DNA from 3 places in the Mesorhizobium sp. B3-2-1 genome. Region 3 is predicted to be linked to each of the others. Evidence: predicted binding sites of a transcription regulator. Region 3 holds the regulator's gene; each other region holds the start of a gene.
The links. Region 3 encodes HrcA, which represses chaperone genes, less so after heat shock. Its sites were predicted from a motif close to GTTAGCACTCNCNNNNNGNGAGTGCTAAC; they were not measured.
Positions count from the first base shown of each region.

Region 1: groES (co-chaperone GroES) is a predicted target of HrcA. The motif match lies at 3,358-3,386, and genes of this name have one in related genera.
Region 2: FJW08_RS15910 (co-chaperone GroES) is a predicted target of HrcA. The motif match lies at 2,896-2,924, and genes of this name have one in related genera.

Region 1 is NZ_VFTI01000003.1:30,431-38,153, forward strand. Features, by position in the region: gene FJW08_RS03800 (pilus assembly protein TadG-related protein) at 1-921, opposite strand, end outside; gene groL (chaperonin GroEL) at 1,278-2,933, opposite strand; gene groES (co-chaperone GroES) at 2,999-3,295, opposite strand; gene FJW08_RS03815 (class I SAM-dependent methyltransferase) at 3,527-4,321, opposite strand; gene FJW08_RS03820 (hypothetical protein) at 4,393-5,286, shown strand; gene FJW08_RS03825 (TetR family transcriptional regulator) at 5,255-5,881, opposite strand; gene FJW08_RS03830 (MFS transporter) at 6,007-7,194, shown strand; gene FJW08_RS03835 (D-arabinono-1,4-lactone oxidase) at 7,200-7,723, shown strand, end outside.
Region 2 is NZ_VFTI01000014.1:6,041-13,763, forward strand. Features, by position in the region: gene FJW08_RS15900 (GYD domain-containing protein) at 1-251, opposite strand, end outside; gene FJW08_RS32395 (hypothetical protein) at 534-692, opposite strand; gene groL (chaperonin GroEL) at 843-2,468, opposite strand; gene FJW08_RS15910 (co-chaperone GroES) at 2,528-2,842, opposite strand; gene FJW08_RS15915 (hypothetical protein) at 3,088-3,321, shown strand; gene FJW08_RS15920 (diguanylate cyclase) at 3,376-4,437, opposite strand; gene FJW08_RS15930 (LacI family DNA-binding transcriptional regulator) at 4,901-5,944, shown strand; gene FJW08_RS15935 (sugar ABC transporter substrate-binding protein) at 6,019-7,266, shown strand; gene FJW08_RS15940 (sugar ABC transporter permease) at 7,543-7,723, shown strand, end outside.
Region 3 is NZ_VFTI01000022.1:15,081-22,803, forward strand. Features, by position in the region: gene FJW08_RS21545 (glutathione S-transferase family protein) at 1-263, opposite strand, end outside; gene cysK (cysteine synthase A) at 603-1,583, opposite strand; gene FJW08_RS21560 (LysE family translocator) at 1,760-2,377, opposite strand; gene FJW08_RS21565 (sorbosone dehydrogenase family protein) at 2,506-3,852, opposite strand; gene FJW08_RS21570 (hypothetical protein) at 3,936-4,133, opposite strand; gene hrcA (heat-inducible transcriptional repressor HrcA) at 4,312-5,394, opposite strand; gene rph (ribonuclease PH) at 5,615-6,331, shown strand; gene FJW08_RS21590 (VOC family protein) at 6,515-6,925, shown strand; gene rdgB (RdgB/HAM1 family non-canonical purine NTP pyrophosphatase) at 6,925-7,572, shown strand; gene hemW (radical SAM family heme chaperone HemW) at 7,569-7,723, shown strand, end outside.

The sequences.
Region 1 (7,723 bases), on a different contig from region 3:
GCCGCCGCCGATGGTGATTGTTCCGATATTGACCGTGGTCTTGCTGCCGCAATTCAGCGTCCAGGTCGACGTCGGGGATGCCCAGCTTGCCGTGCAGCCGAGCGCGGTCGCCTGACCTTGGGTGGACCCCTGGCTCCAGGCGAAGTCGATGTTGGTGCTGTTGGCCGGCGCTGCCGGCGCCGTCGGCTTCGACATCGCCGCGACCGTGCTGAAACGCGCGACAGCCGCGGCAATGGCCGTATTGCCGGCCAGCGGATCGGGTGTCGATTTCTTGGCGATCACCGCGGCCGTGCCGTTCGGGCCGGTGATGCCGTTGCAGGGCTGGCTGGGCGGCGCCGCCGAGTTGTAGTTCACCCCGATCGCCGAAATGGACGTGCCGCAGGGAACGGTCACGGTGTTGTTCGACGACACCGTGCATTTGGCCGCGGTGATGTTGGTGCCACCCGAGAGCGTGATGCCGGTCTTGGTGCCGTCCAACGCCAGCATGCAGCCGGGGGTCTGCGCCTGGGCGCCGAGTTCGGCGACGGCATTGGCATAGATCTGCAATTGCTGGCGGTCGTTGAGCACGCGCGCCAGAAGCAGTTGTTTCTGGGTGCGGATCGACACCGAGACGGCATTCATGCCGGAAGTCTTGGGAGAGGTGACCAGCGCCGCCTGGACATCGGCGGCCGGGACGCCGTTGAGCGTGGCGACATTGACCGCGGCCGCCGTCATCTGGTCGGTCGATTTCGTCGCATTGTAGGCGAGAGCGCCGGCATAGGCCGCAAGGTCTGCCGTGCGCTGGTTGCCGGCCCGGTCGACCAGCGCGCCGCCATATTCCGTGACGAGCGCCGCCATGCCGATGAGCACCGGCAAGAGCAGCGCTGACATAATGAGGACGTTGCCATCACGGTTACGCACAAACCGGCGAAGTATTTGCATCGATGAAGACCCTGCACGCGCGAGGAGCTCAACTGTGCCCATTAGTAGGCGTGAAAGTCTTAAAAATCATTGTCCGACAAATCGCACAATGATCAGGGACGTTTGATCAAAGTGCTGATTTAATTGAAGAATTGCACAAAGTTTAGGCAGTCGGTTGGAGCGGCACGGCAGCGTTGCCCATCAAGGGCGGATCGCCAGGCGCTCAAGCCTTCGAATCGAGACAACGAAAAAGGGCGACCTCTCGGCCGCCCTTTCGATAATTTTGCGAGGATGGCTGGATTAGAAATCCATGCCGCCACTCAAGCCCGCTCGCGGGCTTGAGCAGTGTTGGTTGATGGGCGTGCTTTATGGACTTCTTAGAAGTCCATGCCGCCCATGCCGCCCATGCCGCCGCCGCCCATGCCGCCAGGCATGCCGCCGGCGCCAGAGTCCTTCTTCGGAGCTTCGGCGATCATGGCTTCGGTGGTGACGAGCAGGCCGGCGACCGAGGCCGCGTCCTGGAGGGCGGTGCGCACGACCTTGACCGGATCGACGATACCCATGACGATCATGTCGCCATATTCGCCGGTCTGGGCGTTGTAGCCGAAGGTCGCGCCCTTGTTCTCGAGGATCTTGCCGGCAACGATCGATGCTTCCGCACCGGCGTTGGCCGCGATCTGGCGGGCCGGAGCCTGCAGCGCACGACGAACGATGTTGATGCCGGCAGCCTGGTCGGCATTGGCGCCGGCAGCCTTGATGTTGGCCGAAGCGCGCAGCAGGGCAACGCCACCGCCTGCAACGATGCCTTCTTCCACGGCCGCGCGGGTCGCGTTGAGGGCGTCATCGACGCGGTCCTTCTTTTCCTTGACTTCGACTTCCGTCGCACCGCCGACGCGGATCACGGCAACGCCGCCGGCGAGCTTCGCCAGACGTTCCTGCAGCTTCTCCTTGTCGTAGTCCGAGGTGGTCTCCTCGATCTGCTGCTTGATCTGGGCAACGCGGCCCTGGATCTCTGCCTTCTTGCCGGCGCCGTCGACGATGGTGGTGTTCTCCTTGGAGATCGACACCTTCTTGGCGCGGCCGAGCATGTTGAGGCCGACGTTCTCGAGCTTGATGCCGAGGTCTTCCGAGATGACCTGGCCACCGGTCAGGATGGCGATGTCTTCCAGCATGGCCTTGCGGCGATCACCGAAGCCCGGCGCCTTGACGGCGGCGATCTTCAGGCCGCCACGCAGCTTGTTGACGACCAGCGTGGCCAGGGCCTCGCCTTCGACGTCTTCCGAGATGATGAGCAGCGGCTTCGAGGTCTGCACGACGGCTTCGAGGACCGGCAGCATGGCCTGCAGGTTGGAGAGCTTCTTCTCGTGCAGGAGGATGTAGACGTCCTCCAGTTCGGCAACCATCTTGTCGGCGTTGGTGACGAAGTAGGGCGAGAGGTAGCCGCGGTCGAACTGCATGCCTTCGACGACTTCGAGTTCGGTCTCGGCAGTCTTGGCTTCCTCGACCGTGATGACGCCTTCATTGCCGACCTTCTGCATCGCTTCCGCGATCATCTTGCCGACCGACTCGTCGCCATTGGCCGAGATCGTGCCGACCTGGGCGACTTCCTCGGAGGTCTTGATCTTCTTGGCGGCCTTGCCGAGAGCGGCGACCACTTCGTTGACGGCCAGATCGATGCCGCGCTTCAGGTCCATCGGGTTCATGCCGGCGGCAACCGACTTGTGGCCTTCCTGGACGATCGACTGCGCCAGAACGGTCGCGGTCGTGGTGCCGTCGCCGGCGATGTCGTTGGTCTTCGAAGCAACTTCGCGGACCATCTGCGCGCCCATGTTCTCGAACTTGTCTTCAAGCTCGATTTCCTTGGCGACGGTGACGCCGTCCTTGGTGATGCGCGGGGCGCCGAACGACTTGTCGATGACGACGTTGCGGCCCTTGGGACCGAGCGTGACCTTCACCGCGTCGGCGAGGATGTTGACGCCGCGCAGCATGCGCTCGCGGGCGTCACGGGAGAATTTTACGTCTTTGGCAGCCATGTTTTAGCTCCTGGCAGGGGCTCGGATAGAGCCTGAAAAATTCAAGTTGAAGGTGAGGCCGATGATCAGCCGATGATGCCCATGATGTCGGATTCCTTCATGATCAGAAGGTCTTCGCCATTGAGCTTGACTTCGGTGCCCGACCACTTGCCGAACAGGATGCGGTCGCCGGCCTTGACGTCCAGCGGGACCAGCTTGCCAGCTTCGTCGCGGGCGCCCGAGCCGACGGCGATGATCTCGCCTTCCTGCGGCTTTTCCTTTGCCGTGTCCGGGATGATGATCCCGCCGGCGGTCTTGGATTCGGATTCGACCCGGCGAACGACCACGCGGTCATGAAGCGGGCGGAACTTCGACTTTGCCATTTTTTCTTCCTCGATGAGAACGGTGAGAAACAGTTCCTCCGTCCGGCGGCGCCGGACACATAGTTAGCACTCACCAATGGCGAGTGCTAACGTGGCGCTGAAATAGGCCGACGATCTGCGAGAGTCAAGGCGCGCCGCAGGAGGCAGTCGTGGGAAATTTTCATGCGCTGCATCGTCGCGGAGAATGTGGCGGTTACTGGCCGCAAAAGCGAAAGAATTTCGCTAGGTCGTTCAGCGCCTCGGCGACCGCAGTACCAAAAGCGGGCATCGCTCGGCGAGCCCGTAGCTGCCGGTTGGAACAATGCGGACGTTACTGAAGAACGCTTCCGCCTCGCTGATGAGTGCCATGGGCGGCGCAAAACTGTAGATGGCCGGCGAGTTCCGATAGACATCGATAGTGGCGATGACCGGCAATTCCCAGCCCGTACGCGCCGAGAGTTCCTGGCGATCAGGGAACAGTGCATCGAACCTTTCCGCGATCGTCTTTACTGGAATTGCATGGTCGGGAGCGGGGCCCGTCGCGGCCATGGCGACGCGCCATTTGAGCTCGTGGAAAGTGGAGACACCGCCAGAAAGCGCAAGCGCTTGCACCGCTGCCGGATCGTCCGGTGTCTCGGGACGGGCAAAGAGACGCAGGCCCGCGCGCCCGTCAGAATGCAGCACGCTGGCAATCGCCGCGAACAGCGCCTCGCGCACGGCTGAAAAGCCTAGCGCCGACAGGCAGCCGTCGCCGATCACCGCATCGACGCTTGCGCGCGAAACCGGTAGGTCGAGCCAGTCGCAGTTGATGGCCTTTCGCGACGCTGTATCACCTGGCCAGATTCCGGCGATCATGTCGGAGGATTCATCGACGGCCATCATGGTCGCGCCGAGCCCGGCGAGTTCCGGCGTCACGCCGAGCAGAACGACATGTGCCTCCGAAAGGTAGAGTTCGCGCTGGTAGGTTTCCACAGCTTCGGCAGGCGGCCGCAGCGGTGGCCCGAGCAACTCCCAGTGCCGTCGAATGGCATTCCAATGGTCGGTCATCCCTGGCCCCAACCAGCATTGTGTTCAGACGCATAATCGAAGACGCTAATGAAACCAAGTGCGGGGGGCACATGACACGCATCGCGGTTATTACGCATGAGTTCGACAGGTTCGAACGCCGGCGTGGCCCGCTGTTGCGCCGCGACAGTCCCTACATGCTCTTTGATCTGCTGGAAGAACTGAAGCGGCGCGGCCATTCCGTCCGCATACTCTCAGGAACGTCGGCGAAGCCCGAAGCAGACATAGCGGTGCTGCATGTCGATGCGACCGTGACGCCGCCCGAATATGTCGAATACGCGCGCGCTTTTCCGTTCTGCCTGAACATCGGGGCAGCCGACATCTCCAAGCGCCTAATCAGCGGCGCCGTCATCGGCAGGGACGACGACTGGCCAGGTCCGGTCATCGTCAAGAGCAATCTCAACAATCTGGGAATGCGGGAACAGTCGCTTAACCGGCGATCGCGACGTGCCGGAAAGCCGGAGCCATTTCCCGGTGCCGAGCTTATCGAGGGCTACCGCGTCTGTACGTCCCTTTCGGATGTTGCGCCTGCGGTGTTCGACCGCGGGGATCTCGTCGTCGAAAAATTCATTCCCGAGCCGGAACCGGACGGCTTTGGCGCCCGCTTCTGGATATTTTGCGGGGAGCGCGAGCGCTGCACCCGCCATGTTTCGTCGCAAAGCCTGGTCAAAGGCGACGACACGATCCGTCGTGAGCCGGTTCCGGTTCCCGAGGAGCTTCGTGCGCTGAGGCGCGAGCTTGGCTTTGACTATGGCAAGTTCGATTTTGTCATGCATGAGGGCAGGGCGGTGCTGCTTGACGCCAATAAGACGCCAGGCGGTGCCCGCAATCTTTCCGCCTTTCTCGCCGCCGGCAACGCCAATCTGGCCGATGGCTTCGAAGGCCTCATTGGCCGGGCGACATCTTCGGTCGGCGTCAGAGGAACAACCGCAACTGGGTGTGGATGATCGAGCGGTAGTCCTCGATGGTCCGGCGGCTTTCCGCGTCGCCCTGCGCAAGCGCCAGGCGCACGACGCCGCCGGCGAGCTGGAAGATCAGCAGAACCATGCGTTCGAACTGCTCGTGCTTGTCCGGCTCCAGCAAGGCGATGACATGGTCGCAGAACATCTTGGCTTGAAGTCGGGTTTCGGCGATGTCGAGATTCTTGAGCGCCTTGTCGGCCTGGATGGCGTTCTGCAGATCCTGGATGGCCGGATCGCCGGCGACACGGCCGAGATAGTCGTCAAGCAGCCGGTCCGCCGCGGCGATGATGTCCCTGGCTTCTCTGACATCGGCGACAATCGCCGCCAATCGCGCCCGGCTGACCTCGGAAAACCGCTCATAGAGCATTGCCAGGATCGCCGACTTGTTGGGGAAGTAATGGTAGACGGTGGCGATCGGTCCGCCCGCCAGCATGCCGACCTCCTTCATGGTGACGGCGTCGATGCCCTTCTCGCCGATCAGCCGCATGGTGGTCGACAAGATAGCGTCGATGCGCTCGCGGCTGCGCTCCTGCTTGGGTCTGCGCCTCGGCTCGGTGGCCGTTCGACTTGCTTGCGTCATGCACCGATCTTTCGCACGGGTTCTCAAATTCCGGTTGACATGAAATATGATCAAGTATCAGTTTCTGAAATGCTGACAGATTGTCAGCTTTTCTGCCGCGCGGCAAGGACGTTGGGAGGGCGCCTTTGACTTCGACAAGCACCAGTCTTCAGGGCGATGGCGACTGGCTGGTTGGCAACCCGACCGGCGGACAGCTTGCATCGGCCTTGTGGATCGGGTCGGTCGGCCTGCTCATTCTCGGCCTGCAGCCCGTCCTGCTCGGAGCCCTCTACACCGAGGGCCATGTCAGCGGCGACGAACTGGCACTGGTCGCCACCGCCGAGATGATCGCCATCGCGATTGGCTCGGCGATCGTTGCGATGCTGCTCTCCGCCCACAAGATGCGCTGGAAAAGCGCGGTCCTCCTGCTGCTGCTGGCGCTGGCCAATGTTTGGACCGCCTATGCCGCCGGCGCCAGCACGCTGATGGTGGCGCGCGCGCTGGCCGGCCTTGCCGAAGGCGGCCTTGTCGCGATCGCCACCGAACTGATCGCCCGCTCGCGGCGCGCCGAACGCATCGGCGGTTTTTTCGTCACCATTCAGACGCTGGCGCAATGCGCTCTTGCGCTGCTGTTGGCGCTCTATGTCGTTCCCGCCGCCGGATCGGCGGGCGGCTTCCTCGTTCTTGCCGTCGTCTGTGTGGCGTCGCTGGTGGTCGCCTTCGCTGTCCCCGCCGATTATGCCGACCTGCCGAAGGAAGAAAACCTCGCCAATGTGCTGACGGTTCCTTCGATCACCGCGCTGTTGTCGGTCTTCTGCTACTTCATGTTCTTCGGCGCGGTCTGGGCCTTTCTGGAGCCGCTCGGCGCACAATTCGGCATCGACGGCGGCACGGTCGGGCTGATCGTCTCGGCCAGCCTCGCGGCGCAGGTGCTGGGCGCGATGACGGCGACCGTGTTCGAGGCGCGCATAGACTATCGCCTCGCCATCGCGGCGATCGGCATCGTCGCGCTTGCCGCCTCGCTCGTGCTTGCCAGCGGACCTGGCCTCACGACATTCTGGGTCGCCGCCCTGGTCATGGGTTTTATCCTGCTGTTCATCGTGCCCTACCAGATCCGGCTGGCGATCACCGCCGACGAAAGGCGCACCGCCGTGCTGCTGGTGCCGGCCGCCCAGCTTTTCGGCCTGGCGATCGGGCCGGTCGCCGCGTCGCTGCTCATCGACGGCAAGGATTTTCGCCCGGTGCCGGAATTCGCCGCCGCAAGCGCTGTCGCCAGCGTGGCGTTGCTGGGCCTGTTTGTACTCGTCGCACGGCGTCGCCGGGTTGTTGCGTGAGCACCATGGCGAACAGCTGGAGCAACTGGTCGGGCTTTGTCACGGCCGAGCCGCGGTTGCTTGCCAGCCCCGCCGATGCCGGCGAACTCGGCGATCTCATTCGCACCGCACCCGGCCCGGTCCGCGTCGTCGGCGCCGGTCACTCCTTCACGCCATTGGTGAAGTCGCAAGGCACCATCCTGTCGCTGGAGAAGCTGGAAGGGCTGGTCTCGCATGACGCGAAAAGAAATCAGGCGCGCGTGCGGGCAGGGACGCGGCTTGGTTCGCTCATGCACATCCTGCAAGGCATCGGCCAGGGCCTGCCCAACATGGGCGACATCGACCGCCAGGCGATAGGCGGCGCGCTGGGCACCGCTACCCATGGCTCGGGGTCGACGCTCGGCGCCTATCACACGCAGTTGGAAACGGTGCAGATCGTCGACGGGCTCGGCAAGGTCCGCGAATTCAAGCGGGAAGGGGATCGGGAGACGATCCATGCCATCGGCGTCGCCCTCGGTGCCTTCGGTGTGCTCAGCGAAGTGACGCTGAA
Region 2 (7,723 bases), on a different contig from region 3:
AGTTCTTCCAGTACAACCATCTCGGTCAGCGAGCCGCTCGCTCGCACGGCAAGGGACATGCCAATCCCCGCTGACTGGTCCGGCACCTCGCCATTGACAACGACGTCATAGATGCCGCGCGTGAACATCACGCTGCTCACCTTGCCGCCAACGCTTTCAAAAAGCGCCTTGACCGCAGCCTGCCTGTCCGAGCCTTGCATCAATCCTTTGGCGGCATGAGGCGCATAGTTTGCCAAGATAATCACTTTCATGGGTATTTCCTCCAAATGTCATTGTCTCGTGCTGCTCCATAATTCGAGCGGCACGGAGTGATTTATTTTTCGGAACAATCGCAGGCGCCCCCGGGACGCGTCGGCGGCCAAGGGCTCGCTGCCAGATAAATATGCTCTCAAGCTAATATAATGACAATACCGGACACTCCGACACTGCCGACAGGAAGTTGTCTGGCTGGAACACGCTCGGCCAACGGCATCGAGCTCGCGCCGTTGACGCGCGATGTGGTCTGAGGTTGAACGGCCAGTAGCGGCGCGGCCTTACATCGGGCGCTTGGGTTCGCCCTTTTGTGGCGTTGCCGTATCTGAATCGGACTTCTTGTGCTTGTCGGCGGCAATCCTGCGGATGCGGTCGAAGCGGCTTTCCTCGGTCGTCTCGGTCGTGACGACCGTCTCTGGCTTCTGCGCGAACACGATCATGGATCGATCTCCTGGGCTAGAGGCCTGCGCACCGGGAGAAGATCCCCCGGCGGTAATATCGAACTTCAGTGAGCAGCCGGCGTGGCTGATTGAGGCAGGCCTGGAAAGCGGCTTCGATGAAGCCACCCCCGCAGGTCGACTGAACCCTTACTAGCCGCCCATGCCGCCGCCACCACCCGCCGGCGCCGCATCCTTCGGCGGGATGTCGGTGATCATCGCTTCGGCGGTTATCAGCAAGGCCGCGATCGAGCCGGCGTCCTGCAATGCCGTGCGCACCACCTTCGCCGGGTCGACGATCCCAGCCTTGATCATGTCGACATAGACCTCGTTCTGGGCGTCGAAGCCTTGATTGTGGTCCTTGCTGTCGGCGAGCTTGCCGACGACGATTGAGCCTTCGACGCCGGAATTCTCGGCGATCTGGCGGATCGGCGCCTCAAGCGCGCGAAGCACGATGGAGATGCCGGCGGTGACATCGGCATTGGCGCCGTTCAGGCCCGATAGCGCCGACCGGGCACGAAGCAGGGCGACGCCGCCGCCTGGCACGATGCCTTCTTCGACCGCCGCACGCGTGGCGTTCAGCGCGTCGTCGATGCGGTCCTTCTTTTCCTTCACTTCCGATTCGGTGGCGCCGCCGACGCGGATCACGGCAACGCCGCCTGACAGCTTTGCCAGCCGCTCCTGGAGCTTTTCCTTGTCGTAGTCCGAGGTCGTCTCCTCGATCTGGCCCTTGATCTGGGCGACGCGCGCCTGGATGGTCGCCTTGGTGCCCGCGCCGTCGATGATCGTGGTGGTGTCCTTGTCGATCAGCACGCGCTTGGCGCGGCCGAGCATCTCGATGGTGACGTTTTCAAGCTTGATGCCGAGATCCTCGGAAATCATCTGGCCCGATGTGAGCACCGCGATGTCTTCCAGCATCGCCTTGCGACGGTCGCCGAAGCCCGGTGCCTTGACGGCCGCGACCTTGAGGCCGCCGCGCAGCTTGTTCACGACCAGGGTAGCGAGGGCCTCGCCTTCGACGTCCTCGGCAATGATCAGCAGCGGCCTGCCGCCCTGCACCACCGCTTCGAGGATGGGCAGCATCGCCTGCAGATTGCCGAGTTTTTTCTCGTGGATGAGGATATAGGGGTCCTCGAGTTCAGCGCGCATCTTGTCGGCATTGGTGACGAAGTAGGGGCTGAGATAGCCGCGGTCGAACTGCATGCCTTCGACGACGTCGAGTTCGGTGTCGGCGGTCTTGGCTTCCTCGACGGTGATGACGCCGTCATTGCCGACCTTGTTCATCGCCTTGGCGATCATTTCGCCGACGCTGGCGTCGCCATTGGCGGCAATAGTGCCGACCTGCGCGATCTCGGCCGACGACTTGACCTTCTTGGCCTTCGCCTTGATTTCCCCGACGACGGCGGCGACGGCCTGGTCGATGCCGCGTTTCAAATCCATCGGGTTCATGCCGGCGGCGACCAGCTTGGCGCCTTCGCGCAGGATCGAAGCGGCCAGCACCGTGGCTGTCGTGGTGCCGTCACCAGCGAGGTCATTGGTCTTCGAGGCCACTTCGCGCACCATCTGCGCGCCCATGTTCTCGAACTTGTCCGCAAGCTCGATTTCCTTGGCAACGGCGACGCCGTCCTTGGTGACGCGTGGGGCGCCATAAGCCTTGTCGATGATGACGTTGCGACCCTTGGGACCCAGAGTCACCTTCACCGCATTGGTGAGGATTTCGACGCCGCACAGCATGCGGTCACGCGCATCGGTGGAGAATTTGATTTCCTTGGCAGACATGATTTTTTCCGTTCGAGTTTGAGGGGGCCAGTCGCCGCGCCGAACGCGCGGCGCTCCAGTCAGGCGGCCTTCTTGGCTTCGACAGCCCTTTCGATGACGCCCATAATGTCGGCTTCCTTCATGATCAGCAGGTCTTCGCCGTCGATCCTGACCTCCGTCCCCGACCATTTGCCGAACAGGATCAAGTCGCCGGCCTTGACGTCGAGCGGAACGAGCGCGCCCTTTTCGTCGCGTGCCCCCGGACCGACGGCAATGACTTCGCCTTCCTGCGGCTTTTCCTTGGCATTGTCGGGAATGATAATGCCGCCCTTGGATTTAGTATCGCCTTCGGCGCGCCGGATGACGACGCGGTCGTGGAGTGGACGGAACTTCATGAGAACTTCTTTCTGGGGCCGGCATAGGCGACCGCGCCCTCTCCTATAGGCGGTTTGGCACTCGATAGATAGGAGTGCCAAAATTTATCGTGAGACGAATTAAATATTAGAAGTATTATTTCAGCGCTCGGTTTCTCCACGCCGGCAAGGGCCCAAATAATTCGAAAGATTGAATTTTTCCTGCCGAGCCCCTATTTATCTGACAAGTTCGTTTTCACGATTTCAGCATGAAGGAGATTTGTTCGATGGCCGATGGCAATCACACTCTGATGGAAAAAGCCCAAGCCCGCTTTGTCGACAAGCAGAAGAAGACGGCCGAGCACAACAAGGCAACCGCTGAATACATGTCCGAGGCGCGGGCCAGGGAGATCAAGACGAAACGACTGAGAGAGTTGCGGCTGGCCAAGGAAGAAGCCGACCGCATGGCGGAAGCCCAGAACCCGGCACCGAAGAAGAAACGGGCGGTAAAGAAGGCCTAGAAATTCCAGGAAAGTGCGGCGGTTTCGCTCGCGCGGGCAAAGAGCGTTCAGCCCTCATGCCGCGGCGCTGTGCCCTTTCACTTGCCCCTCGGCCTTGAAGATGCGGAACGTGTTGCGGCCTGCGGCCTTGGCGGCATAGAGCGCGGTGTCGGCCTGCATGAACAGGTCGCAGGGCTGACCGGCCTCGGCGAAGGCAATGCCGACCGAGGCGCCCAATCTGAGCGACTGGCCTCGGACGGGAAGCGGCTTGGCCATCGCCTCGATGAGGTGGCGCGCCATGCCTGAGACGGCGGCTCGATCGAGATGCGGCCCAAGCAGCACCGCGAACTCGTCGCCGCCGACGCGCGCCACCAGCTCCGCCTCGCCGCAACCGCCGGTAAGGCGTTCTGCCGCCGCCTTCAGGCACTCGTCGCCGACGACATGGCCGAAGGTGTCGTTGACGGCCTTGAAGCCGTCGAGGTCGATCAAAAGGAGCGCGCCGACGGGTCGGCCCTCCTCCGCATGCCCGAGCCGCGCCTGGAAGCGGGCGCGGTTGGCAAGCCCGGTCATGGCGTCGAATTCGGCCAGATAGCGCATCCGGTCCGAGAGGATTTTTTCCTCGGTGATGTCCTGCTTCATGCCGAAGATGCGCACGGGCACATCAGCCTCGCACTCGACGGTGGCGGTGATGCGGATCCAGCGGCAATGGCCGGCCACGGTCGTGATCTCGGCATCGAGGGTGAAGCCGCTGCGCTCGGCGATGGCACGGCCGCGCAGACTATCCAGTGCCTTGCGCGATTCAGCCGGATAGCACTTGATGATCTCGCCGCGGTCGAGCACCGAGCCGCGCGGCAGGTCGAACAGGTCGTAGACCACATCGGTCCAGGTAAGTCGCTCGTCGGGCAGGCTGCATTCCCACACGCCGATGCGCGCCGCGGCCGACGCCCGGTCGAAGATCTTGCGGCTGTGGGCAAGCGAAACATCCTGCCTGGCGATCAGCGCCGCCTGCGCGGCAAGTTCCGCCTCGAGCCTGGCGATGGTCGCGGCATCGTGGCGCCGTTCGTCGGCGCTGCCTTGCCCCACCCGCTTGCCGGGTAGCGAGGCCGGGTCGTTCGGAGTGCAGGATGTATCGGGCATGGAGGAACTCCTGGCGGGCGACCACCATGGCGCAACAGCCCTTAAAACTTCGCTGACGGCAGGCCTGGTTTTGATGGAGCGATTGTCGAAGTCAGCGCCGCCCCTCACCTGCCTGCCGGCATCCTCTCCCCGTATAGGGACGGGGAGAGGGGCGCTTATTGATGGCTTCGCCAATCGCCAACGTTGCAAAAGAGGGCGCCGAGGTCGCGGCCGCCCCTTCTCCCCGTCACTATACGGGGAGAAGTGCCCGGCAGGGCGATGAGGGGCAGCGCCACCGCTCGGAATGGCGTGGTGGAATGGAGGAGCTTATCCAACACTTTTCCCCTTGAACCCACACCCAATCTGGCCTAGCCTTGAATGAGAAAAGGTTTTTCCAGACATTTCCGATCAGGCTCGGCCATTGGCCGGGCTTTATTCCGGTCGGTAAGAGAAAACCTTTTCCCAGCTAAGGATTCTCGGCCCGATGGCATCGGACGATCAGCCAGTTCCGGTCTTTCCCAAGCCCGTCACCTTGCGTGACGTGGCCGCCCGGGCCGGCGTCAGCGTCGCCACCGCCTCGAAGGCGCTCAACGACCAGGGGCGGATGACCGCCGAGACCCGCGAGCGCATCCGCGACACGGCGCGCAGCCTGGGGTTTCGTCCCAACAGCCTGGCGCAGAGCCTGCTGAGGCGGCGCTCCTTCACCGTCGGCCTGCTCACCAACGATACTTATGGCCGTTTCTCGCTGCCGCTGATGTCGGGCATATCTGACGCGCTTGTCGATGCCGGCGTCTCGGTGTTCCTGTGCAATGTCGAGGAGGATCCGCGCCTCGGCCAGCTTCATGTCGAGGCCATGCTCGACAAGCGCGTCGACGGCATCATCGCCACCGGCAAGCGCATCGATCGCCATCTGCCCGTCGACCTCTCCAATCTGCGCGTCCCGGTTATCTACGCCTTCACCCAGCCCGATCCCGACGCCGTCGCCTTCGTTTCCGACGATGCCGGTGGCGCGCGGCTGGCGATCGAGCATTTCTGCCGGCTCGGCCGCAAGCGCATCGCCCATGTCACCGGCCCGGCGAGCTTTGCCGTGGTGCACGAACGGGCGCAGGCCTATAGCGCCGCGCTGACCGAAAACGGCCTGCCTGCCATCGAGCCGCTGCTCGGCGCCTGGTCGGAAGCCTGGGGACATGAGGCCGTGGCAAAACTGTTCGACACCAACGGCGAAAAGCCGGACGCCGTCTTCTGCGGCAACGATCAGATCGCGCGCGGCGTCATCGATGCTCTGCGCGAACGAGGCCTCGGCGTGCCCAATGATGTCGGCGTCATCGGCTTCGACAATTGGGAGATCGTGGCCGAGGCGACCCGCCCGCCGCTGACCTCCATCGACATGAACCTGGCAGCGCTTGGACGCGAGGCCGGGCTGACCCTGCTTTCCCTGGTTGGCGGCAAGCCCGCCACGCCGGGCATTCGAAAACTGCCGTGCCGGCTGGTGGTGCGGCAGTCCTGCGGCCGCCTGTCAAATGGCTGAGAAAGACGGCTGAAGAACGAAACGCCGCGATTGGCGGCAAGCCGCGCATCGCGGCAAATGTGGAGGAGGAGAACATGAGGACTTTGATTGCCAAACTGGCCCTGACGGCTGCCGCTCTGGGATGCGGCCTGCAATTTGCCGCCGCCGAGACCGCCAACATCTGGGTACGTGCCGACGGCTCGAACTTCATGCCGAAGATCGTCGACGCCTTCAACAAGGCGAACAAGGACCAGGTCAAGCTCGACATCATTCCCAATGCCGAGATCATCCCGAAATATGGTGCGGCCGCCGCCGGCGGCACGGCGCCCGACGCGTTGTCGCTCGACCTGATCTACACGCCCTCCTTCGCCGCCGCCGGCCAGCTGGAGGACATCACCGATTGGGCGAAATCCCTGCCCTATTTCGCCAGCCTGTCTCCGGCGCATGTGAAGACCGGCACCTACAAGGACCATATTTACGGCCTGCCCTTCTCGGCCGACGCCTCGGTGCTGATCTGGAACAAGAAGCTGTTCAAGCAGGCCGGCCTCGACCCCGAGAAAGGTCCCACCAACTGGGCCGAGATCGAAGCCGACGCCGAGAAGGTCAACGCGCTTGGCGGCAACATCAAGGGCTTTTATTTCTCCGGCAATTGCGGCGGCTGCAACATCTTCACCTTCACGCCGCTTATCTGGGCCTCGGGCGGCGACATCCTGTCGGAGGACGGCTCGAAGGCGACGCTGGACAGCCCGCAACTGCGCGGCGCCATCGATCTCTACCGCTCCATGGTCAAGAAGGATCTGGTGCCGGCGGGAGCCCAGACCGACACCGGCGCCAATTTCTTTGCCGCCTTCGCCGCCGGCAATATCGGCATCTCTCCCTCCGGCGCCTTCGCCATCGGCGCGCTCAACACGCAATATCCCAATGTCGACTACGGCGTCACCTTCCTGCCGGGCAAGGATGGCAACTGGTCGTCCTTTGCCGGCGGCGACAATTTCGTCGTCACCAAGGGCACCAAGAAACTCGCCGTGGTGAAGGAGTTCCTGGACTTCGCCTATTCGCTCGAAGGCCAGACCATCCTCGCCAAATACGGCAGCCTGCCGGTGCGCGGCGACATCGCCAAGGACGCGCTCAAAGATCTCGACCCGCGCTACCAGATCGCCGCCGAAGCCATGGCCAAGGGCAAGACGCCCTATTCCGTGGTGTTCAACGACCTGATCAACTCCGCCAATGGCCCGTGGACGCAGATGATCAACGAGGTCTTCTTCGGCGACGACGTCGACGGCGCGATCGCCAATGCACAGGAAACCATGCAGTCGATCATCGACCAGGCGCCGCAGAAGTAGCGCGCGCCTGTCCGGCCGCCCGCCTGTCTCCCTGGGCGGGCGGCCGGGAATTTGCATCGCTAACGACAGGGCTATCGCGTTGAGACAAGACCCTCTCATCCGGCCGCTACGCGGCCACCTTCTCCCCGCTGGGGAGAAGAGGCTGGCGCCCGTGCCGGCGCCCTCCTCTCCCCTCGGGGAGAGGTCGGATTGCCCCGAATTGCCCTTCGCAATTCGGTTGGCAATCCGGGTGAGGGGGTACTTGGCCGATGCCCTAACAGCATCGAGCGCTCAACCATGACCACCATCACCGCAACCACCGCCCCGCCCCGCGCTCGCAAACTCGTCGGTGCCGGGCGCCGGCAATGGATCGGCCTGCTCTATGTCGCGCCGGCGGTGGCGCTGGTGATGGTGTTCTTCGTCATTCCGCTCGGCATGACGGCGTGGATGTCGCTGCACAACTGGCCGCTGATGGGCG
Region 3 (7,723 bases):
GCGGGCGCGTCGGCCGCCGGCGCCAGGCCGGCCTGCGGGTGGCGCTCGGCGAGAAGGATGCAGATCGCCGCCGATTCGGTGATCGAGCATCCGTCCGGCAAGGTCAGCACCGGCACCTGGTTCAACGGGCTGATGGCGAGGAAGGCCGGATCGGGCGCCTCGCTCTTCGGCACGTCGATCTGTTCGAAAGGCGCATCGATCAGCGCCAGCGCCGCCTCGACGACGAAGCCGCCGCTGCCGGGACGCGTATAGAGCTTGTACATGGAATCCTCCCCCGGCCGTCTTCTCGCGGGCCGGAGGTGATATGAACCGGAAGCAGGGGTCGGCTCAAGCGGCGTGCCGGCGGCCACGGGGAGTTTTTCAGCGGGCCAGGCTCACGGTGCAGGACCAGTGAGGCTGGCGGGCCAGCCCCCCCTCTGTCCTGCCGGACATCTCCCCCTCAAGGGGGGAGATCGGATGTCATGAATGCTTTCGCCAATTTTCGACGCTGAAGAACGAGCGCGGGGCTGAAATTGCCAATCTCCCCCTCGAGGGGGAGATGCCCGGCAGGGCAGAGGGGGGCGCTGGCCCGCCGGCGCATGCTATTCCTGGGTATTGAAAACCTAAGCCCCAAGCCCCTCGAACAGGATCGTCGACAAATACCGCTCGGCGAAGTCGGGGATGACCACCACCAGGGTCTTGCCCTTGTTCTCGGGCCGCGAGCCGACGACGATTGCCGCCTGCAGGGCCGCGCCCGACGAGATGCCGACCGGCACGCCTTCGAGGCGGGCGATGAGGCGCGCATTGGCGACGGAATCCTCGTTCGAGACCTTGACGATCTCGTCATAGATCGTGGTGTCGAGGATTTTTGGCGCGAAGCCGGCGCCGATGCCCTGGATCTTGTGCGGGCCGGGCTGGCCGCCCGACAGCACCGGCGAGGCATCCGGCTCGACGGCGACGACATGCAGCGCGGGCTTGCGCTTCTTCAAGACCTGGCCGACGCCGGTGATGGTGCCGCCAGTGCCGATGCCGGCGACGAAGATGTCGATCTCGCCCTGCGTGTCGTTCCAGATTTCCTCCGCTGTCGTCTTGCGGTGGATTTCCGGATTGGCCGGGTTTTCGAACTGCTGCGGAATGATGGCGTTGGGGATCGTCGCGGCCAGTTCGTCGGCCTTGGCGATGGCGCCCTTCATGCCTTTCGGGCCTTCGGTCAGCACCAGCTCGGCGCCGAGCAGCGCCAGCATCTTGCGGCGCTCGACCGACATCGTCTCCGGCATGGTCAGGATCAGCTTGTAGCCCTTGGCGGCGGCGGCGAAGGCAAGCGCGATGCCGGTGTTGCCGGATGTCGGTTCGATCAGCGTGGTCTTGCCGGGGGTAATCTTGCCGGCTGCCTCCAGCGCCTCGATCATCGCCACGCCGATGCGGTCCTTGACCGAGGCGATCGGATTGAAGAATTCGAGCTTGGCGACCAGATTGGCGACGACGCCCTTCTCCTTGGCGAATTTGTCGAGCCGTACCAGGGGCGTATCGCCGATCGTGTCGGTGACGGAATCGTAGATACGGCCGCGGCCGGGCACGCGGGCTGAAGTGACGGGCTTGTTCATTGGTTTCGCTCCCTGGATTTCAGGCAATTGGCAGTAGCCGACAGAATAGGGCTTTCAGCCGCGCAAGATAGGCTGCGGCTCGAAAATATCCGAGTGGGGCGCGTGCTGAAAACGCCTGGCCCCCGGAAAACCATTTCTCGAAACAGCCGGGCCAGGGAATGGTTTGGCCAAAAGGCCTACTGACGAGCAGCGATCGCCGCCGCGGCGCCAACCATGAAGGCACCGGCGGTGCGGTTCAGCACCTTGAGCGCGCGCGGCGACTTCAGGAACCAGCGCGCCTTGGCCGCCAGCGCCAGGTAAGGCACCAGCACGACGAACAGCACGACGACCGTCAGCGCGACGAGAATGCCGTAGTCGGCAAGCGTGATCGTCTTCAGGTCGACGATGGTGGGCGTGATGGCGAGGTAGAAGATCATCGTCTTTGGATTGCCGAGCGTCACGGTCAACCCGGCGATGAAGCTCGACGGCAAGCCGCCCTTGCCCTTCCTGGCTTCGATGGTTTCGGGCGTGATACCAGCGGTCCAGAAGCGCCAGCCGAGGAAAGCGAGATAAGCGACGCCGGCCCATTTGATCGCCAGGAAAACCATGCCGAACTCCTGTGCGACGAAGGCCAGGCCCAGCACCACGGCGGTCAGATAGATGAGATCGCCAAGCATCAGGCCGAAGGACATGGCGAGCGACGAGCGAAAGCCGGAGCCGAGCGCACGTGCGACGAGCGCTGTGACGCCGGGGCCCGGGATGGCGGCGGCGACGCCGAGCGCGGCGCTGTAGGCGAGAAAGCCGGTGAGTGTCATGGATGTGGTCTCGGATGAGGGCGCTTTATCGCATATATCTGAATGGAATTGAATTTACCGAGGAATGGATTCGATTGCACCAGACCTCTGTGAGACCTGATGGGGGGCCAGGGCTGCCAATAGACGGATCAGGACCGTCCGTCACTATAAGTCACGCGCCAGATCGTGCCGTTGCCGTCCTCGGTGACGATCAGCGCCCCGTCCTTGGCCACCGCCACGCCAACCGGCCGGCCCCAGACCTCGCCATTTGAGACGACGAAGCCGGTCATGAAATCCTCGTATTCGCCGGTCGGCTTGCGGTCCTTGAACAGAAGGCGGACGACCTTGTAACCGGTCCTGTTGCCGCGGTTCCAGGAGCCATGCAGGGTCACGAAGGCATCGCCTTGATACTCGGCCGGAAAGCTTTTGCCGTCGTAGAAAGCGATGTTGAGCGGCGCCGAATGCGCCTGCATCAGCACATCGGGAATGTCAGCCTTGCCGGCGAGGTCGGGACGCGCGCCCTTGTGGCGCGGGTCCTCATTGTTGCCGATGTAATACCAGGGCCAGCCATAGAAGGCGCCTTCCCTGACCGTCGTCGCGTATTCGGCCGGCGTATTGTCGCCGAGCGCATCGCGCTCGTTGACGACGCACCACAGCGCACCGGTCGCCGGCTGCACGGTCATGCCCGAACAGTTGCGCAGCCCGGTGGCGACGATGCGTCCATTCCCGCCATCGGGGTCGAAGGCCCGCACCTCGGCCCGGCCCGCCTCGGCACCCCAACTGGCGCCGAGCGGCTTCGACTTGACCCACGCGTCGAGCCCGCCTCTGGGTCTCTTGCCCATGTCCTCGGCGATATTCGAGCCGGAGCCGACGGAGAGGTAAAGTGTCTTGCCGTCGGGCGAGAAGGCGATGTCGCGCGTCCAGTGGTGATTCGCCGGAATGTTGTCGACGATGGTTTGCGGCTCGCCCGAGGCCTTCAGGTCGCCATTGCGGTAGGCAAAGCGTACGATGCTGTCGCTGTTGGCGACATAGACCCATTGCGGGTCATTGCCGGGCGGATAGAAGGCGATGCCGTAGGGCCGGTTGAGGCCGCCGGCGAAGATGCTTTTCTCCGCGGCTTTCGCGCTTCCGTTCGTCAGCCGGTAGACACGGACCTGGTTGGCTTCGCTGTCGGCGACGAACAGGTCGCCGTTCGGCGCGACGCGCACCACACGCGGATTGTCGATGCCGGACGCGACGAGTTCCGCCGAAAAGCCGGGCGGCAGTTGTGGCTTGGCGTCTTGCGGCCTATCCGTCAGGCCGGCGCTGTTCGAAGCGGATTTGGTGACATAGGGCCTCGGCAAGTCTTCCGGCTTGATCAACCGGCGCACGCCGGGCTTGTCCGCGCGCCAGTCGCCGAAGGCTGCCGGGCCTTTGAGCACGGGCTGATCGGCCTGCTGGGCGAGAGCCGCGGTCGTGAGAAACAGTGCGGACATCGCCAGTCCGGCCAATCGCATCACTTCCTCCAGTGGGTCGTGGGAGAAATCAACGATCGGTTTGTCCGTGGGTTCCGTCACGCACGGTGAGCAAACTTCTGGAATCAGGTCCCGGCGGCGTAAAAATCGTCGTCCAGGCGTTTTTCCAGTTCCACGAGATCGGCCGGCAACGGCAGCCCCATGGCGCGCATTTCCCGCAGTTTTTCGCGCAGCTGTTCCTGAATTTCGTGCTGGTCCTCCGGCTGGTTCACCATCTCTTCGAGCAGCAGGCTGATCTGGGCCTTGAATGATTCCAGCGCCATTCTTTTTCTCCTTTGCAGCCGGTCCTTCGGTGTCGCACCAAAGGTGTCGAGATTCGGGTCAGGCCGAGTCGAAAACGGTGGCTTACGAGAACCGGAGCGGAGCGTACTTAAGTACGTGGGCACCGGAAGCGCAGGAAGCCACCGTTTGCAGGCCGGCTTCACCCGAATATCAATACACCTAGCGAAGCATGCGCGATATCAGCTGCGCCGTATAATCAACCATCGGCACGATGCGGGCATAGTTGAGCCGGGTCGGGCCGATGACGCCGAGGGCGCCGACGACGCGGGCGTCCTTGTCGCGATAGGGCGCCACCACCAGCGACGAGCCCGACAGCGAGAACAGCTTGTTTTCCGAACCGATGAAGATGCGCACGCCCGATCCCTCCTCGGCCAGGTCGAGCAATTGGATCAACCCATCCTGCGTCTCCATGTCCTCGAACAGATGGCGCAGCAATTCGATGTCGGCCTGGGCGGTGACGTTTTCGAGCAGATTGGCGCGGCCGCGTACGATGAGTCGTGCCGGCAGCCCGCTTTCGGCGCCCGCCCACACAGCCAGTCCCTTCTCGACGAGGTCCTGCGACAGCGTGTCGAGCGCCGCCCTCGTTTCTTCCTTGATGCGGGCGATCTCGGTCCGAGCCTCGGCCAGCGTGCGGCCGCGAATATGCGCGTTGAGGAAATTCGAAGCCTCGTGCAGTTGCGAAACGGTGATGCCGGCCGGCAGGTCGACGACGCGGTTCTCGACGTCGCCGTTCTGCGACACCAGCACGGCAAGCGCCTTGGTCGGCTCGAGCTGGATGAACTCGATATGCTTCAGCGCCACCTCGTTCTTGGCCGCCAGCACCAGGCCGGCGCCGCGCGACATGCCCGACAGCATCTGGCTGGCCTCGGTCAGCATGTGCTCCAGCGTCGCGCCCGAGCCGGAGGCCCGCACCTGCGCTTCGATGGTGCGGCGCTCCTCGTCGGAGAGGTCGCCGAGCTCCATGAAGGCATCGACGAAGAAGCGCAGGCCGGCCTGCGTCGGCAGGCGCCCGGCCGAAATATGCGGCGCGTAGATCAGCCCGAGATGCTCGAGGTCGCTCATCACGTTGCGGATGGTGGCCGGCGACAGCGAGGACGGCAGGATGCGCGACAGGCTGCGCGAGCCCACGGGCTCGCCGTCCCTCAGATAGGAATCGACGATGCGCCGGAAGATGTCGCGCGAGCGCATGTCGAGCGATTGAAGCGCGGGCGACTGCGACGCGGGATCGACTGCCTTGGTCATTCGGCCAAAAACCTCCGGTTCAAGGATATAGACTTCGGTGGGCCGCGCGCAACCGGTGTCTGTGTCGGATCACCCCGGGTGTCCGTGTCGGATCACCCCGGGGTCCGTGTCGGATCACCCCGGGGTCCGTGTCGGATCACCGGTCCGTTTTCCTTTGCGCGCTGCCCCCCTTGCGTCTAAAAGCCGGCCACGATTCAAAAATGACAAGAAAGCAGGCTGAATGCGCCCCTCCAAACGCCAATTCGACGAAATGCGCGCTATATCCTTCGAGCGCGGCGTCTCCAAGCACGCAGAAGGCTCCTGCCTGGTGAAGTTCGGCGACACCCATGTCCTGTGCACCGCGAGCCTCGAGGAAAAGGTGCCGGGCTGGATGCGCAATTCCGGCAAGGGCTGGGTCACGGCCGAATACGGCATGCTGCCGCGCTCGACCGGCGAGCGCATGCGCCGCGAGGCCTCCGCCGGCAAGCAGGGCGGCCGCACGCTGGAAATCCAGCGCCTGATCGGCCGTTCGCTGCGCGCTGTGGTCGATCTGCAGGCGCTGGGCGAACAGCAGATCACCGTCGACTGCGACGTCATCCAGGCCGATGGCGGCACCCGCACCGCTTCGATCACCGGCGGCTGGGTGGCGCTGTATGATTGCCTGCGCTGGATGGAAGCCCGGCAGATGGCCAGCGTTTCGAAGGTGCTGAAGGACCATGTCGCGGCGATTTCCTGCGGCATCCATGACGGCCAGCCGGTCATCGACCTCGACTATGTCGAGGATTCCTCGGCCGGCACCGACGCCAATTTCGTCATGACCGGCAAGGGCGGCATCGTCGAGATCCAGGGCACCGCCGAAGGCGAACCTTTCTCCGAGGACCAGTTCGCCGCGCTTATGGGCCTGGCCAAGAAGGGCATTTCCCGCCTGGTCAGCCTGCAGCAGATGGCGGTGGCGTAATTTCGAAATGTCGAGCTTGAGCGCCCCTCTCTGTCCTGCCGGACATCTCCCCCACATGGGGGGAGATTGGCAGCTTCGGCGCTCCACTCAATCCTGCAACGCAAATGATTGGCGAAAGCCGCGATGGCCGCTGATCTCCCCCCTCGTGGGGGAGATCCCCGGCAGGGCAGAGGGGGGCGCCTCGTGATACCCTCCGCCATCCTGGAATCGGCCCTCTACGTCACCGACCTCGACGCCGCTGAGCACTTCTACACCGACGTCCTCGGTCTCAAGCCGCTCGGCAAGGTCGACGGCCGCCACCTTTTCTTCCGCTGCGGCACAGGCGTCCTGCTCATCTTCAACCCCGAGGCGACCAAAATTCCGCCCGCACCGGACGCGAAGCTGAAAGTGCCGCCGCACGGCGCTATCGGCGAAGGCCATCTGTGCTTTGCCGCCAGCGCCGCTGAAATCGACGGCTGGAAAGCCCATCTTCAGGCGAAGAAAATCGCTATCGAAAGCGAATTCGAATGGCCGCAAGGCGGTCGTTCGATCTATATACGCGACCCCTCGGGCAATTCGATCGAGTTCGCCGAGCCAAGAATCTGGGGCCTTTGATGCATTCACTCGATGGCAAGAAGATCGTCGTCGCTAGCCACAATGAAGGCAAGCTGCGCGAATTCGCCGACCTGATGGGTCCGTTCGGCTTCGAGGCGAAATCGGCCAAGGCGTATGGCCTGCCCGAACCGGACGAAACCGGCACCACCTTCGAGGAAAACGCCTACATCAAGGCCTTCGCCGCCGCGAAGGCGACCGGCCTGCCGGCGCTGTCGGACGATTCCGGCCTCTGCGTCGACGCGCTCGACGGCGCGCCCGGCGTCTATACCGCGAACTGGGCCGAGACGCCGGACGGATCGCGCGATTTCGCCATGGCCATGCAGCGCACCGAAGTGGCGCTGCAGGAAGTCGGCGCGGCCACGCCCGAACGGCGCACGGGCCGCTTCGTCGCCGTCATCTGCCTCGCCTTTCCCGACGGCGAGGCCGAATATTATCGGGGCGAGGCCGAGGGCACGCTGGTCTGGCCGCCGCGCGGCGAGCTCGGTTTCGGCTACGATCCGGTGTTCCTGCCCAATGGCTTCGACAAAACCTTCGGCGAGATGAGCGCGAAGGAAAAGCACGGCTGGAAACCCGGCCAGGCGACGGCGCTGTCGCACCGCGCCCGCGCCTTCCAGAAATTCGCCCAAGCGAGATTGGGACAGGCATGAGCATGCTGCTCGACCGCAGTCCCGGCTTCGGCGTCTACGTGCATTGGCCGTTCTGCGCGGCCAAGTGCCCCTATTGCGACTTCAACAGCCATGTCCGCCACCAGCCGGTCGACCAGGAGCGCTTCGCCGCCGCCTTCGAGGCCGAGTTGGC